DNA from 3 places in the Proteus columbae genome. Region 2 is predicted to be linked to each of the others. Evidence: predicted binding sites of a transcription regulator. Region 2 holds the regulator's gene; each other region holds the start of a gene.
The links. The regulator PurR, encoded in region 2, represses purine synthesis genes. The targets are predictions, from matches to a motif close to CANGCAAACGTTTGCNTG.
Positions count from the first base shown of each region.

Region 1: the regulator PurR is predicted to act here: its motif matches at 3,876-3,893, upstream of F1325_RS02310 (7-cyano-7-deazaguanine/7-aminomethyl-7-deazaguanine transporter).
Region 3: the regulator PurR is predicted to act here: its motif matches at 1,392-1,409, upstream of F1325_RS01920 (NCS2 family permease).

Region 1 covers NZ_CP043925.1:480,140-485,809, reverse strand. The annotation lists gene F1325_RS02330 (DUF2500 domain-containing protein) at 1-126, opposite strand, end outside; gene F1325_RS02325 (lysoplasmalogenase) at 274-900, shown strand; gene F1325_RS02320 (zinc/cadmium/mercury/lead-transporting ATPase) at 1,080-3,467, shown strand; gene tusA (sulfurtransferase TusA) at 3,532-3,786, opposite strand; gene F1325_RS02310 (7-cyano-7-deazaguanine/7-aminomethyl-7-deazaguanine transporter) at 3,992-4,666, shown strand; gene F1325_RS02305 (glycerol dehydrogenase) at 5,031-5,670, shown strand, end outside.
Region 2 covers NZ_CP043925.1:1,776,413-1,782,082, reverse strand. The annotation lists gene F1325_RS08620 (sulfite exporter TauE/SafE family protein) at 82-897, shown strand; gene sodB (superoxide dismutase [Fe]) at 1,182-1,760, shown strand; gene F1325_RS19560 (YnhF family membrane protein) at 1,898-1,981, opposite strand; gene purR (HTH-type transcriptional repressor PurR) at 2,250-3,275, shown strand; gene punR (DNA-binding transcriptional activator PunR) at 3,302-4,204, opposite strand; gene punC (purine nucleoside transporter PunC) at 4,323-5,540, shown strand.
Region 3 covers NZ_CP043925.1:389,505-395,174, forward strand. The annotation lists gene F1325_RS01915 (MFS transporter) at 1-804, shown strand, start outside; gene F1325_RS01920 (NCS2 family permease) at 1,558-2,904, shown strand; gene F1325_RS01925 (GNAT family N-acetyltransferase) at 3,032-3,535, shown strand; gene F1325_RS01930 (Na+/H+ antiporter) at 3,929-5,578, shown strand; gene F1325_RS01935 (carboxylate/amino acid/amine transporter) at 5,581-5,670, shown strand, end outside.

The DNA of each region.
Region 1 (5,670 bases), 1.3 Mb from region 2:
CATATAAAGTTTAACGGGCGCATTATCATCACTTATTCGTTGCTTTCTTTGTTCAAAAAAACGATAAGTTGCTGACGCTATAATAATGATAAGTACTGCAATTCCTAAAATAGCCGCTTTATTCATTACATTAATTCCTATCGTTATATGGATTAAAAAGTAAGGTGCTTTATATTATTTTAATAAGTCCGTCAGTTTCGTCATTAACCGCTATTCTTAAATTAAACTTTCTGTTATCAATAATAAAACAGTTCTGAATATAAGGAAGATATTATGAGTTGGCCTTTTCTCGCCGTATTATTCTCCGGGTGGCTTTATATCGATGCAGCATATCGAGGCCCTAATTGGCAACGATGGTTATTCCGTCCTATCACGCTACTTCTTTTATTACTTTGGGCATGGCAAGTTCCTGAACACAGTATTAATAGCTACCTTATTGTAGGTGCATTATTAGCTACTTTGCTTTCTGATATATTAAGAATGTTTGATAGTAAGTATTTACTACCATCTTTTGCCTTGGTTTTCTTAAGTTACATTCTTTATATGGTCAGCTTTTTATTACCACTGCAACTCTCTTTCTATCTTCCTTTACTTGGATTCGTCATTCTTGCTTTCATTATCATTTTAGTGATTGTTTGGAGTAAGCTCGATAAATTAGCTATCCCTGCGTCTCTTACTTTATTAGCTGCATTTGCTATGTTTTGGATTGCTGGAGAAAAATTCTTCTACTTAAGTAACGATTACAACCTATCTATTATGATTGGCTCATTGTTGTTAGTAATTGCTTACTCAATATGGCTTATCAACCGCTTCCGCTTCTCATTCTCGGCTTCTAAAGGGCTTGTCAGCGCCTGTTATTTTATTGGGCATTTCTTTATCGTCAGAGCCTTATTCATTTAGCATCCATTAACCCCTTGTTTTTACAAAATAGAATGAGGGGTTAATTTTTTGACCTAATTCGCACTTTTTGCCAATGAATATGCCTTCGGTATCTTGACTCTGGACTCTACTCCAAGCTGTAAAGTACTTATCAGATAAATGAATTTAAACTTTACTTTGTTGAACAAGGAGAGCCAGTTATGACTAAACATGCTCATCAACACGATAATCATAAACATACCGATGCTTGCTGCTCAAGCTCTCAATGCTGTTCAGGTCACTCAGAGAATAGTACGCACTCACATACTGAAAGCGGACATTCTCATACCAAGACAGATAAAAGTGATCCTGAATGCGAGGATGAGCATCACCACAAACATGATCATGATGGTCACGATCATAGCCATGATGGGCATAATCATGCTCATGGAAGCTGTGATATCAACGCCCCTGTTTCTAACATTGAGCCAGAAAAGATTGCACAACAACGCTTTAGCTGGAAAGTACAAGGTATGGACTGCCCAAGTTGCGCACAAAAAATTGAAACCGCAGCACTTAAAGTGGCTGGTGTAAAACAAGCAAAAGTCCTTTTTGCCACCGAAAAATTGGTCGTTGATGCGGATAGCGATCTACGCGCAGATGTCATTGCCGCAATTAAAAGTGCAGGATTTGAGCTTTTTGATCTTTCATCTCCTCAATCTAAAAAAGTGGATAAGCAAAGCCTATTAAAAGAGAGCTCGTTTGTCATTGTACTTGCGATTTTAATGGCAATTAGCTGGGGTGCTGAGTTTATTGATCCTCAAGCAGGACGTGCCGCTTTTCTTGCAACAACCTTAATTGGCCTATTCCCCATTGTGAAAAAGTCTTTGCAACTTATTCGCAGTGGTACACCTTTCGCCATAGAAACGTTGATAAGTGTTGCCGCAATTGGTGCGCTCTTTATTAATGCTACCGAAGAAGCAGCAATGGTTATTTTGCTGTTTATGATTGGTGAAATGCTGGAGTCTTATGCCGCAGGACGTGCTCGTCGTGGTGTCAGTGCATTAATGGCATTAGTGCCAGAAGAAGCGACATTAGTCAAAGATGGTAAAAAACAAACTGTGCCTGTTGCGCAATTACGTCCAGGCGACATCATCGAAATTGCACCAGGTTCACGCTTACCCACAGATGCGGAATTAGTCAGTGCATTTGCAAGCTTTGATGAAAGTGCATTAACGGGTGAATCCGTGCCAGTAGAGCGTCTACAAGGCGAAAAAGTGGCAGCAGGTTGTTTATCTGTGGATAGAGCTGTACAGATGAAAGTGGTATCTGAACAAGGGCAAAATGCTATTGACCGTATTTTGCAATTGATTGAAGAGGCTGAAGAGCGTAGAGCGCCAATTGAGCGTTTTGTGGACCGCTTTAGTCGCTACTATACCCCTGCTATTATGCTGTTCTCTGCATTAGTGATTATTGTGCCACCGCTGTTCTTTGCTCAGCCTTGGGAAACATGGTTCTATCGCGGCTTAACGCTGTTATTGATTGGTTGTCCTTGTGCGTTGGTTATCTCAACACCAGCAGCAATTACCTCAGCATTAGCTGCTGCTACAAAACGTGGTGCGTTAATTAAAGGAGGTGCAGCGTTAGAGCAATTAGGCACCGTTAATACCATCGCACTTGATAAAACAGGTACATTGACTGAAGGGAAACCTCAAGTTACGGATGTTGTTGCTGAAACGGGGTTTAATGAAAAAGAAGTCCTGACTTTTGCTTCATCCGTAGAAGTCGGATCACATCACCCATTAGCAAAAGCCATTATCAATAAAGCACAAGAACAAAGCGTGCTTGTTGTTGAAGCGGAAGATCGTAAAGCCTTAGCGGGTAAAGGTATTGAAGGTTATTTAAATAGCCAACACATTCTAGTGAGTGCGCCGTCTCAATTATCAGAAACAACAACATTATCGCCTCAATGGCAACAAGAGGTTGCACGCCTTGAAGATGAAGGTAAAACCGTTGTTGTTGTATTAAAAGAGAGTCAGCTAATCGGTGTTATTGCTATGCAAGATACCTTACGCAGTGATGCCATCGAATCAATGAAATTATTGAAAGAGATGAACATTAATGCCGTAATGCTAACGGGCGATAATCCAAGAGCCGCAGCGGCGATTGCGAAAAAACTTGGCATGGATTTCCGTGCAGGATTACTCCCTGAAGATAAAGTGACTTCAGTGATGGAAATCAGTAAAACGCATAACACCATGATGGTCGGTGATGGTATTAACGATGCGCCAGCAATGAAAGCAGCGACTATTGGTGTTGCAATGGGAAGCGGAACTGATGTCGCACTGGAAACCGCAGATGCAGCATTAACACATAACCGTTTAACAGGTTTACCTGAAATTATTCAGTTATCTCGTGCAACACGCAAAATTATTCGTGAAAACATCACTATCGCGCTAGGCTTAAAAGCCGTGTTCTTAGTGACCAGCTTATTAGGAATAACAGGGCTTTGGGTTGCAGTACTGGCTGACTCTGGTGCAACAGCCCTTGTCACCGCCAATGCCGTAAGATTGTTAAGAGTAAAACTTAAATCATCTAGCAAAGAATAAAGTAAACTAAAAAACCCAAACTTCAATAATTGAGGTTTGGGTTATTTTTTAGCGCGATGATAAATTACAGATTGCTCTCTTTTTTACGGATAAGATAACGATAAGGTGCAGATTCAGTCTCTTGATTTAATAAATCATGTTCCATAAAACGACAAAAGCCGGGAATATCACGCACTGTGGCAGGATCATCCGCAATGACTAAAAGCGTATCACCTAATGCCATATTTCTTATGGTTTTACGCACTAACATCACAGGCTCAGGGCAACGTAGGCCTAGCGTATCTAATGTCTTAGTTGCATCATCAAATTGAGCATTCATTCTATTAACCATTCTTCTTACACTGACAGATTGCGTCATTATATCTCGCTTTCGTGTTCACATCACGGCACATTAAGCACAAAGGTATTCCCGCTAACCTTTGCTTTTGTTGCGCAACAGGCGTATTATGCGCATCCTCTCATTTAAGAGAGAAATCACTGTTTTATTGGGTTCCCTCACCCCAATCACTAAAAAGGTACAATTTATGTATATGTTTACTCCCCGCCAAAAAGCGGTGGCGCTGTTATGGCTTTCTTTGTTCCACATTCTGATAATTACATCTAGTAACTATCTTGTGCAATTGCCTATCTCCATTTTTGGTTTCCATACCACTTGGGGTGCCTTTACTTTTCCGTTTATTTTTCTGGCAACAGATTTAACGGTTCGTATTTATGGTGCGCCTTTGGCTCGACGCATTATTACTGCCGTCATGATCCCTGCATTAGCAATTTCTTACCTGATCTCAACGCTCTTTTTCCAAGGAAGTTGGCAAGGTTTTGCCTCATTAACTGATTTTAATATCATGGTGGCAAGAATTGCGACAGCAAGCTTTATGGCTTATGTGTTAGGTCAAATCATGGATGTGTCTGTCTTTAATCGTCTAAGACAACAACAAAAATGGTGGGTAGCACCAAGTGCAGCGATGTTCTTTGGTAATTTACTCGACACACTCGCCTTCTTCTTTATTGCATTTTATCGTAGTACTGACGCATTTATGGCGGAGAATTGGGTTGAAATTGCATTGGTTGACTACGTGTTTAAATTGACCATCTGTATGCTGTTTTTCTTGCCTGCATATGGTGTTTTGTTGAATTTTATTTTGCGTCACTTTTTCGCACAAGAAAATCAAAAACAAGATTATGCTGAAATTCGCTCATAATCTGTCTCACCTCGCAAAAAAATAATGACATAAATGTCATAATTCAAACAATAAAGCTTCATAAATCAATTTTATGAAGCTTTATTCTGACCGAAATAATTTATTATTTTACGTAAATATTTCTTATAGTAATTAATTAGCATGATTAGTCAAACAACGTACAGAATATTACTTAAATATCATTATTATGATGTTTTTTGCATGCTAATATAAAAATGATTAATTATTTCCAATGAAATATTTTATTCGTCTATTAAACTGTTAATGTATTTAAGTTCATCTCCATAGAATTCTGTGTCAATTGGGATGACAAGCCCCACCATAAGGATTTTTTACTCTCTTTTGCGAATAGTAGGAGTCTATTATGTTAAAAGTTATTCAATCCCCCGCTAAATATATTCAAGGACCAGATGCGCTATACCATATTGGTAAATACGCAAAACCTTTTGGCGATAGAGCACTGATTATTGCTGATAAATTTGTTATGGAGCTCGTCGGAAGTACCGTCAAAGACAGCATGTCTCAATATGAAGTGAATGGGCACTTTGAACTGTTTAATGGTGAATGCACACACAACGAAATCAATCGGTTATCTGAACTCGCAAAAGCACAAGCCTCTCTTGTGATCATCGGCGTTGGTGGAGGTAAAACACTTGATACTGCCAAAGCTGTTGCTTATAAATGCCAGCTTCCTGTCGTCATCTCTCCAACCATTGCTTCCACTGATGCACCAACAAGCGCACTTTCTGTCATTTATACAGAATTAGGCGCGTTTGATAGTTACCTTTTCTACCCAACAAATCCTGATGTCGTTGTGATGGACACCAATATCATCGCTTCTGCACCAGCTCGTTTATTAGTGGCTGGAATGGGAGATGCTTTAGCAACCTACTTCGAAGCAAGAGCCTGTAGTCATGCCCAAAAACAGACTATGGCAGGAGGCAAATCAACACTAGCAGCTCTAGCTCTGGCTGAACTTTGCTATAACACCCTTTTAGAAGATG
Region 2 (5,670 bases):
ACATTAAGATAAAACGCTACTTTATTAAAAGGATATAATGTATATAAATAAGTTTGTTATAAACCTTGATGAGTATTAACTATGGATATGATTTTGCTGTTTCTTTTAGTGGGATGTATCACTGGCTTTTTTGCTGGACTACTTGGCATAGGAGGCGGTGCAATCATTGTTCCAGTAGTTATGTATGTAGTGAGTCAACAAGCTATCCCAACAGATATGGTGATGAAAATTGCCTTATCTACCTCGTTCTCTGTCATTATATTTTCCACAGCATCTTCAGCGTATTCACATAACAAACATAAAGCCATTTTATGGCAGCAATTTCCTCTATTATCTATCGGCACTATCATTGGTATGCTTGTTGGGACATTTCTGGTACAAAAAATGTCAAACACGATATTGCAAATCGTGTTCTGTATTTTCATGGTATATACCATCTATGGATTATTAACCAAAAAGAAAGAAGCAGAACGCATAGAAAATGTGAAAGATCCTGTTGTTTCAAAACCGGCATTAACCAGTGGTGGCTCTTTAATTGGCTTTATATCCAGCTTTATCGGCATTGCTGGTGGGACTATCACCATTCCTCTTTTAAGTCATTGGGGATTTAATACACGCAAATGTATTGCAACCTCTTCAATGATTGGTGTCATCATCGCTTCCATTGGCACAATCATGGGTATTATCTATGGTTGGAATCAAACAAATATTGATGACTATTATTTAGGCTTTGTTTATTTACCTGCCTTTATTGGAATAAGCATTACCAGCATTCTCTTCGCCCCTGTCGGTGTAAAAGTTGCTTATCGCCTACCTATTCCAAGAGTTCGCCAAATATTTGCATTATTTCTATTCTTAGTCGTAGTGAAAATGATGTATACACTGATGATAGAGTAAGCAGAAAATGCAACAATCAGAGGATATAGGCTCTAAACACAGTCGATATTTTACTGCTTTACGAGTTGCTCTGTGGGATATACTCTTATGAGTATAATTAATCTATATGGCTTATAACTATAGATAAAAGATATTTAGCTGTTATTTCAGCAGATTTTTGTTAAAATAATTAGCAAAATAGTAACAACTTAGTGATTCATTTGCCTCATTCTATCAATTCAAATGATTTTGATGGAATGATTTCAGGCACAAAACCCGAAATAGATAGTTTAAAGGAGTACGCAATGTCTTTCGAATTACCAAAATTACCTTATGCGTTAGATGCTCTTGAGCCACACATCTCTAAAGAAACTTTAGAATATCACTACGGCAAACACCACCAAACTTACGTAACCAATTTAAATAACCTGGTTAAAGGTACTGATTTAGAAAGCAAATCCTTAGAAGAAATCATCAAATCTACTGATGGTGGTATCTTTAATAATGCAGCTCAAGTATGGAACCACACTTTCTACTGGAACTGTTTAGCACCAAATGCAGGCGGCGCACCAACAGGTAAAGTTGCTGATGCTATCAACAAAGCATTCGGCTCTTTTGAAGAGTTCAAAAAGCAATTTAATGATGCGGCAGCTAAAAACTTCGGTTCAGGTTGGACTTGGTTAGTTAAAAAAGCAGACGGTTCAGTTGCGATTGTTAACACGTCTAATGCTGCTACTCCAGTTTCAGGCGCAGACAAACCACTGTTAACAGTAGACGTATGGGAACATGCTTACTACATCGACTACCGTAATGCGCGCGTTAAATATTTAGAAGAGTTCTGGGCACTGGTTAACTGGTCATTTGTTGAAGCTAACCTTGCTTAATTGAGCTTGATAATCAAAGGTGAGTGATTGAGATTCATTTTTGGTGACAAAATAACAAAGGGCCTTGAGCCCTTTGTTATATTCAGATATTCGATAATCTATTATTTAAATTGATCGGATATTCTATAAAGCAGTGATTAGAACAACATAGTCGAAAATAAAACAATCATAACAAGCGCTGCTACTGCTGTACTCAAACCAAATTTCAGATCCGTATCCATCTATTTCTCCCTCAAAATGATTATAATACACTTTTTTAACCATAACCTTGTCATGGTTAATTATTATCACATATCAAAATTTGCTAAAATAGCGACTAGTGCACAATTTATAACATTGATTAATACTTTCACTTTTGAGCTAGATCATACAAAATTCACAGCTAATCGCTAAATTATTGCCAGTGTTTGCCCTATGTATGACTATACTGGCAGTTAAACCATAAAATTAGATAAAAGAGACCAATGAAGGTCAGGAGTTTTCCACACCATGGCAACAATAAAAGACGTGGCAAAACGCGCAGGCGTATCAACCACGACTGTTTCTCATGTGATCAACAAAACACGTTTTGTTGCTGAGAACACACGGGCAGCAGTTTGGGCCGCTATAAAAGAATTAAATTATTCGCCTAGTGCCGTTGCGCGTAGTTTAAAAGTCAATCACACCAAATCTATTGGCCTGTTAGCCACGTCCAGTGAAGCTCCTTACTTTGCTGAAGTGATTGAAGCTGTTGAAAATAGTTGTTATAGCAAAGGCTACACACTGATTTTATGTAATTCACATAATAACCTCGATAAACAAAAAGCCTATTTAGCGATGCTGGCACAAAAACGTGTTGATGGGTTATTAGTCATGTGTTCTGAATACCCCGATCACCTTCTGACACTGTTAGAAGGCTATCGTAATATTCCAATGGTTGTCATGGATTGGGGTAAGGCGCGTGGTGACTTTACCGATACGATTATCGATAATGCTTTTCATGGTGGCTATATTGCGGGTCGTTACCTTATTGAACGTGGTCATCGTGATATTGGTATTATCCCTGGTCCATTAGAACGTAATACCGGTGGTGGTCGCTTACAAGGTTTCTTAAAAGCCATGGAAGAAGCAAAAATCACAGTAAAAGATGAGTGGATTGTACAAGGCGACTTTGAGCCAGAATCTGGTTATAAAGCCATGTATCAGATGCTAAATCAAAAACATCGCCCTACTGCTGTTTTTTGTGGTGGTGATGTGATGGCAATGGGCGCAATTTGTGCCGCTGATGAGCTAGGTTTACGTGTTCCTTTCGATATTTCCATTGTGGGTTACGACAATATTCGTAATGCGCGTTATTTTACGCCAGCATTAACCACAGTCCACCAGCCAAAAGAGCGTTTAGGTCAAATGGCTTTGTCAATGTTGCTTGATCGCATCGTCAACAAACGCGAAGACGCCCAAACAATCGAAGTTCATCCACGATTAGTTGAGCGCCGTTCAGTTGCTGACGGTCCTTTTATTGACTACCGTCGTTAATTCAGATTTATTCGGCTATCTGATTTCTAGCGAAGCCATTCCTCATTTAAGGTTTGGCTATCTCCAAGATAATCTAACAACCATGTCAAAGCGGGTGATTCACTTTTATCGACCCACGTCAGGCAGCATGGGCTGTCTGGCAATGGTTGTGCCAGTTGTAAAGTAACCAGCTTACCTTGTTCAATTAAAGGTTCAGCACGATGCCAAGGCACCATTCCTACGCATAATCCCGCTAACAAGCATTCAAGCCCCATATCCCATGTCGGAACAACCATTCTACGCTGATTATTTAGCGCCCAAGTGTCACGCTTTGGTAAACTGCGTGAAGTATCTTCTAAGCATAAACTTGGATAAGGTCGCATCTCATCATCCGTTAATGGATGTTGTGCTTTCGCTAAAGGGTGATCAACATGACAAACACAGCGCCAAGGCATAAATCCCATATCTCTAAAACTATAACGTTCACCAATTGGTGAGGCTCTTGTTGCACCAATCGCTAAATCAACACGACCATTAACTAAGGAGTCCCATACGCCATTAAACACTTCAGGGTAGACATACAGCTCAATATCAGGAAAATGGCGGTAGAAATCGAGAATAAGTTGTTGTGTTCTTTCAGGTTTAACAATGCAATCAACTGCTATACTAAATTGACCGCGCCACCCATTAGAAACTTGTTGACAAAGATGCCGAGTGTCATTCATTTTTTTGATAACAGATCGTGCTTCTTTGATGAAAATTTTACCTGCATCGGTTAATTCTACATCACGGTGACGGCGCTCAAACAAAGGAACGGCAAGCCATTCCTCTAATTGCCGAACAGTGTAACTAACGGCGGATGGCACTCTGTGCAATTCTTGAGCAGCGGAGCTAAAACTTCCTGTTCTTGCAACTGCATCAACAACTTCTAAAGAGTATTCTGACCACATAGAGTTTATTCCTTTGAAAATTTTTCACAGCATTAACCAAATATTCCCGTTTCACAAGTAAAATAGGTCTTAGTTACAATACATAAAATGTTCTACATCACATAGCATAGAAAATAAAATGAATTCTAAAACTTCCACACAATCAAAAACACCTATGAGCTTTATGGTGTACCTAGCGGGTTTGAGTATGCTAGGTTACTTAGCTATTGATATGTACTTACCTGCATTTGGTATGATGCAGCGTGAACTCTCTATCAGCGAAGGTGCTATTAGTAATAGCTTAAGTATCTTTTTATTTGGCTTTGCTGTTGCTCAATTACTTTGGGGACCTCTTTCTGACAAAGTCGGTCGTAAGCCTATTCTACTTATTGGTTTAAGCCTTTTCTCTTTAGGCTGTCTTGGTATGCTGTGGGTTGAGAGTGCAACTGGCTTACTTGCTATGCGCTTCCTACAAGCTTTCGGCGTTTGCTCTGCCGCTGTTATTTGGCAAGCTCTTGTCATCGACCGTTTTGATGAATCTCGCGCTCAGCACGTTTTTGCTTTAATTATGCCACTGGTTGCATTATCACCAGCACTTGCACCTTTAATCGGTGCTTCGTTATTAAATCACGGTGGCTGGCGTATGATTTTCATGGTGTTAATGGCTGTAACATTAGTTCTAATGTTACCGACATTAATGCTAAAAAACATTAAACAAAAATCAGTCACTGATGAAAACCAATCTACCGCTTCATTTACGACTTTACTAAAATCCCCTCTCTACACAGGTAACGTATTAGTTTACGCTTCTTGTAGTGCAGGTTTCTTTGCTTGGTTAGCTGGCTCACCAATCATTCTTGAAAAGATGGGCTACTCTCCACAGGATATCGGTTTAAGTTATATTCCACAAACTATTGCATTTATGGTAGGTGGTTATGGCTGTCGTATTTTACTGTCAAAAATGACAGGTAAAACGCTACTGCCACTGTTGTTAATTGGTTATGCTGTCAGTATGACTGCGTTATACCTTGTTGCTAAATTTACTGAGCCAACATTAACGACTATTTTAATTCCATTCTGTATTATGGCTGCAATGAATGGTGCATCATATCCAATCGCAGTATCTAATGCTTTATCTGCTTACCCTGAAATTAGTGGTAAAGCAGCTGCATTACAAAATGCACTTCAACTGGGTCTTTGTAGCTTAGCAAGTTTTATTGTGTCCGCATTTATCAGCCAACAACCTCTGATTAACACCACTGCAATTATGGCGTTAACAGCAATTCCAATGGCGGTTGGCTACTTTATTCAGCGCAATAAATCTGTTACCAAGCACACGATTCAAACCGCAGAATAATCGCTCTCCTTATTTTAAGAATCATCTTAAAAAGGCCATTTTATAAAAAATGGCCTTTTTCTTTTCTAGAGAAAAATATGCTACGTCTCTATACTTACCTATACGCTGTAATAGCGTTTTGTTTATTTTT
Region 3 (5,670 bases), 1.4 Mb from region 2:
TCACCAGATAATAAACGTGGGCGGATTTTAGCGGTATATACTACGGTATTTACTATTAGCCAGTTATTAGGGCCTTCAATTATTGCGCTTTATGGCGTCGCAGATAAGACACCTATTTTAATTAGTGTCTTTATTCATATTATCTCTATTGTCCTGTTTTTAATGATGGATCAGAAAACAGGCGATAAATTACCGAAAGATACGCAAGAGCCTAATTTTTCTATTATCCGCTTTGTTAAAGTAGCACCCGCAATCTGTGGTGGTATTGTTTTCTTTGCTTTTTTTGATGGCACCGTACTTTCTATGTTTCCTATTTATGGCCTAAGTATGGGACACACTGAAGCTATTGCCGCAATGATGATAAGCGCTATTTTAGCGGGTGATGCCATTATGCAAATGCCATTTGGCTGGCTTGCTGATCATATGAACAGAACACAGTTATATCGAATTTGTGGTGTAGTGACTTTACTTGCAAGCTTATTATTACCTATCACTATGTCTCACACGTTGCTGATTTGGCCTTTATTACTGGTACTGGGTGCAACAGCTGGTGCGATATACACCATTGCGTTGGTACAAATAGGGCAATATTTCTCAGGCAATGATCTGATGGTTGCTAATGCGTCGGCTGCGATGTTATGGGGAATAGGTAATTTATCAGGACCTTTGCTGGCTGGCGCGATGTCAGAAATTTCTTCATCTTCACTACCATTCTTATTGGTTGCTATGACAGGTTTATTCTTAGTTTCAACGATGGAACGTTGGAACCTTGGTGTTGAAGCACTCAATAGTAGCTCATCTTAATATTATTTCTTCTCTATCGTATTCCGTTTAGGGTCAAAGGAATGCGATAGAGGAAGCCTTTCTTTTCTCGATTTCTAAATATTAAATATTAAAAATTTATCTTATCGTTTTTTATAAATTATTATGATTATCTTTCGTAATTGTAACCATTTTAAAATTTATTAAGAATAATCTAGAAATACTTATACAAAACAGAAAATTGTTTGCTAAAACTGCGCCTACTCATCTAACGTTAGAAGTAGAAGGTGACACTATCTTCAGACAAAAATAATGAATACTGCAAATCGTTAATCGCCACACATTGGGAACGGGAGGTATTATTTATTTAAGTAACTTATTAAAGTTACTAATAATAGATAAATATACCTAGTTATCATGTCGTTTAATATAAATTCAATAAAAACAATCCATTAAGTTATTTTTTCTACTGTGAGATAAACATGATATTGGATGATTGTACAAAAGTAGAATGATGAGGAAAGTCGGTAGCTGCTTTCCTCTTTTTCTTTTTTCTAACTTTAAATTATCTTTTTATGACATTTTTATTAAAAATGTATTTTTTCGCTTGATTCTTACCCTAAAAGCACCAGATAATCGTTTGCGTCAAATTCTCTCACTCAATCCACACGAAAAACCAAACGTTTGCTTTTGACTCCCTCTTAAGATTTTTCATCGACAAGAGGTTATTCTAATTGATACGTAATCGTTTTCGTTTTTTTGGAGAGTGAACCGTTTTTATGTCAGAGGAAAGTAATGTCTGCTAATCAATCAGCAAGCACAGGTAAACTGGATAGCTATTTTAAACTTACAGCACGCGGCACAACTGTTCGCAAAGAAATGATCGCTGGTTTGACGACATTTCTGGCTATGGTGTATTCCGTTATTGTTGTTCCTAGTATGTTAGGACAAGCCGGTTTTCCACATACAGCGGTTTTTATTGCAACCTGTTTAGTCGCGGGATTAGGCTCCCTTCTAATGGGATTGTGGGCAAATCTTCCTATGGCAATTGGTTGTGCTATTTCATTAACAGCATTTACCGCTTTTAGCTTGGTCTTGGGACAAAACATCTCTGTGCCCGTTGCATTAGGTGCCGTGTTTTTAATGGGGTGTTTATTCACCGTTTTCTCATTAACTGGCATTCGCACTTGGATCTTAAAAAATATTCCAATTGGTATCGCACATGGTGCAGGAATAGGGATTGGGCTTTTTCTGCTTTTAATCGCAGCAAACAGTGTTGGATTAGTGGTTAAAAACCCATTTGATGGTTTGCCTGTCGCAATGGGTAAATTTACATCATTTTCTGTTCTGATGTCACTTGCTGGATTGGCCGCTATTTTCGGATTAGAAAAACGTAAAGTACCGGGTGGCGTGCTATTAGTGATTGTGGCTATTTCGATTATCGGCCTTATTTTTGATCCTAATGTAAAATATCAAGGCATCTTTAAAATGCCTCAATTAGGTGAAGATGGACTTTCTTTATTGTTTGCAATGGATATTAAAGGTGCCTTACAGCCATTGGTATTACCAAGTGTTCTTGCGTTAGTGATGACTGCCATTTTTGATGCTACTGGGACTATTCGCGCTGTTGCAGGTCAAGCAAACTTATTAGATAAACGCGGGCAGATTATTAATGGCGGAAAAGCGCTGACTTCTGACTCTGTCAGTAGTATTTTTGCGGGTGTTATTGGTGCTGCACCAGCTGCGGTTTATGTTGAATCAGCCGCAGGAACAGCGGCTGGTGGTAAAACAGGATTAACCGCAACAGTAGTCGGTATTTTATTTTTACTGATCCTTTTCTTATCGCCTCTTTCTTATTTAGTTCCTGCTTATGCAACGGCACCTGCGTTAATGTATGTGGGTTTATTGATGCTAGGTAATGTCACTAAGTTAGATTTCAGTGATTTTGTTGATGCAATGTCAGGCATGGTGTGTGCTGTATTTATTGTTTTAACTTGTAATATCGTCACAGGTATTATGTTAGGTTTCGGATGTTTGGTGATTGGTCGTATATTTGCAGGTGAATGGCGTAAACTCAATATTGGCACAGTATTAATTACTATTGCTCTAGTGGCATTTTATGCGGGTGAGTGGGCAATTTAATTTAAATAATCGGTTTTAAAGACAAAAGGCGGAATATATTTTTATTCCGCCTTTTTGCTATTTATTTCTCTACTTTTATTCGCTATTGTCGAAATTAAATCTAGTAATTAAATAGTTGGTAGAAGATATGCAAGAAATAAAAATACGCCATAGTGAACCTGACGACGCATCAGCAATTCAACAACTATATACACATCCTGATTTATATATTTGCACTTGCCAATTTCCTTATCCTTCAGTCACGATGTGGAAAAAAAGATTACTTGAATTTTCAGAACAAAATATCCCTAATTTTGTTGCAACTATTGATGGCCAAGTCGCGGGACATTTAGCACTGATAATCGATAATCATCCTCGTCGTCGCCACATTGTGAGTTTTGGTCTTGGCGTTGGTGCTGAATATTCCGGAAAAGGCGTTGGTAAATTACTTATCAATACAGCAATTGATTATGCTTTCAATTGGTTAGCAGCCACACGATTAGAATTAGAAGTGTATTCAGACAACGAAAGAGGCTTACATCTGTATAAGAAATTGGGTTTTGAAGTTGAAGGTATACGCCGTAAAGCTGCTTTTAGAGAAGGTAAATATTGTGATGTTGTCATGATGTCGATGTTAAGAACAATTGAATAATCATTAGCATTACGAGTTAGCTCTCAAATTTAATCGCTATTGTCATTTATCTATTATTTTTTATCTAATTACTTAACGTTTTTATACGGTCTATTACATTGTTTAGACTGAAAAAGAGGAATAAAAACGTATGCTTTCTATAATTAATGCCGTTAATAAATAGAGAGCAATAAATAGCGTACAATGTGCGGTGTTAGATACGATTAGTCTTAATTTTTAAATATTCTCACAGAGTCTGAGTGGGATCTGTTTAAAATAAGCAGAGATGCATAGATAAAGAAATGTATGATGCGCGAATTTTACATAATATGTTTCTTTATCGTTCGGTAGGTTTTCCTTTTATAAGGGAAAGAGGTCAGGTTTTCAGGATAAAAATAGGCATGTAAGGGTAACATGGAAATTTTCTTTACTATTTTGATTTTAATACTGGTGGTTTCAGTTTCGGGAGTTATCACAAAATTAATTCCCTTTCGTGTTCCGTTACCATTAATACAGATTGTGATAGGGGCTTTATTGGCATGGCCTCAGTTTGGTTTACATGTCACTTTTGATCCTGAATTATTCCTCGTTCTATTGATACCGCCTTTACTTTTTGTTGATGGTTGGAAAACACCGACACGAGAATTTATCCAAAATGGGCGTGAGATTTTTATTCTTGTGCTTGTTTTAGTCATGGTGACCGTTGTTGGTATCGGTTATCTGATTTATTGGATGATGCCAAGTATTCCCCTGATTTCGGCATTTGCATTGGCGGCAGTACTTTCGCCAACGGATGCGGTCGCACTCTCTTCCATTGTTGGTAAAGGGCGAATACCAAAACGAATTATGGGCATCTTAGAGGGTGAAGCATTAATGAATGATGCTTCAGGTCTGGTTGCCTTGAAATTTGCGGTTGCTGTGGCAATGGGAACGATGGTGTTTACTGTTGGTGGTGCAACCCTTGAATTCTTTAAAGTCGCCGTTGGCGGATTACTGGCAGGTATCGGTGTCACCTTAGTTTACAGTAAATCTCTGCGATTAATGAGTCGTTGGAGCGGAGACGATCCTGCTACACAAATCGTCTTTATGTTGCTGCTGCCTTTTGCCTCTTATCTTATTGCGGAACATATTGGTTTTTCAGGTATTTTAGCGGCTGTTGCTGCCGGTATGACTATCAGTAAATCAGGCGTTATCAGAAATGCACCTCTTGCGATGCGTTTACGTGCTGATAGCGTGTGGTCAATGCTTGAATTTGTCTTTAACGGCCTTGTCTTTATCATGCTCGGCTTACAGCTTCCCATTATCTGGACAAGCTCTGTTATTCAAGCCGATCTTGACCCAGAAGTTGAAGTCTGGATGTTGTTTGCAGCAGTTTTTGTTATCTACTTTGCACTGCTGATCCTGCGATTTACGTGGTTATGGCTAATGAAGAAAATTAGTCGGATCTTTATGAAAAAGCATCCACTTGATTTCGCTAATTACACAACGCGTGAGTTGTGGTTATCGTCATTTGCAGGTGTTCGTGGTGCAATTACATTGGCGGGTGCGCTTTCTATTCCACTCTTTTTAACCGATGGCAGCACTTTCCCTGGACGTTATCAAATTATCTTTATTGCTGCTGGTGTTATTTTACTGTCGATTTTAGTGGGCATTATTTCACTTCCTTTCCTATTAAAAGGCGTGAAGGCAACTGACAAAGAAGCAGATAAAAACGAAGTTCGCTACGCACGTAAAGTGATGGCAGAAGTGGCAATTGTTAGTCTTAATAAAATGGAAGAGCGCTTAGCTGCAAGTACTGAAGAGCAGTTGGATGCAGAAGAAATTAATGAAGTTGCTTCTCGTGTAACGGGTTATTTAAGACGCCGTACTGCGGAACAAGATGAAATGGTTCATAACGCGTTAGAAGAAGATCTCGAAAGGCGTTTTCGTTTAACGGCATTACGTGCTGAACGTGGTGAGCTTTATCATCTAAGAGCAACGCGAAAAATCAGTAATGAAACACTCCAATTATTGCTACATGAATTGGATTTAATGGAAGCACTGTTAGTAGAGAAAGACAGTTAATTATGTGGTTATTGGTTATTACAACACTATTATGGGCTGCTTCTTTTAGTCTGATCGGTGAGTATCTCGCCGGTCAGGTTGATAGCTGGCTC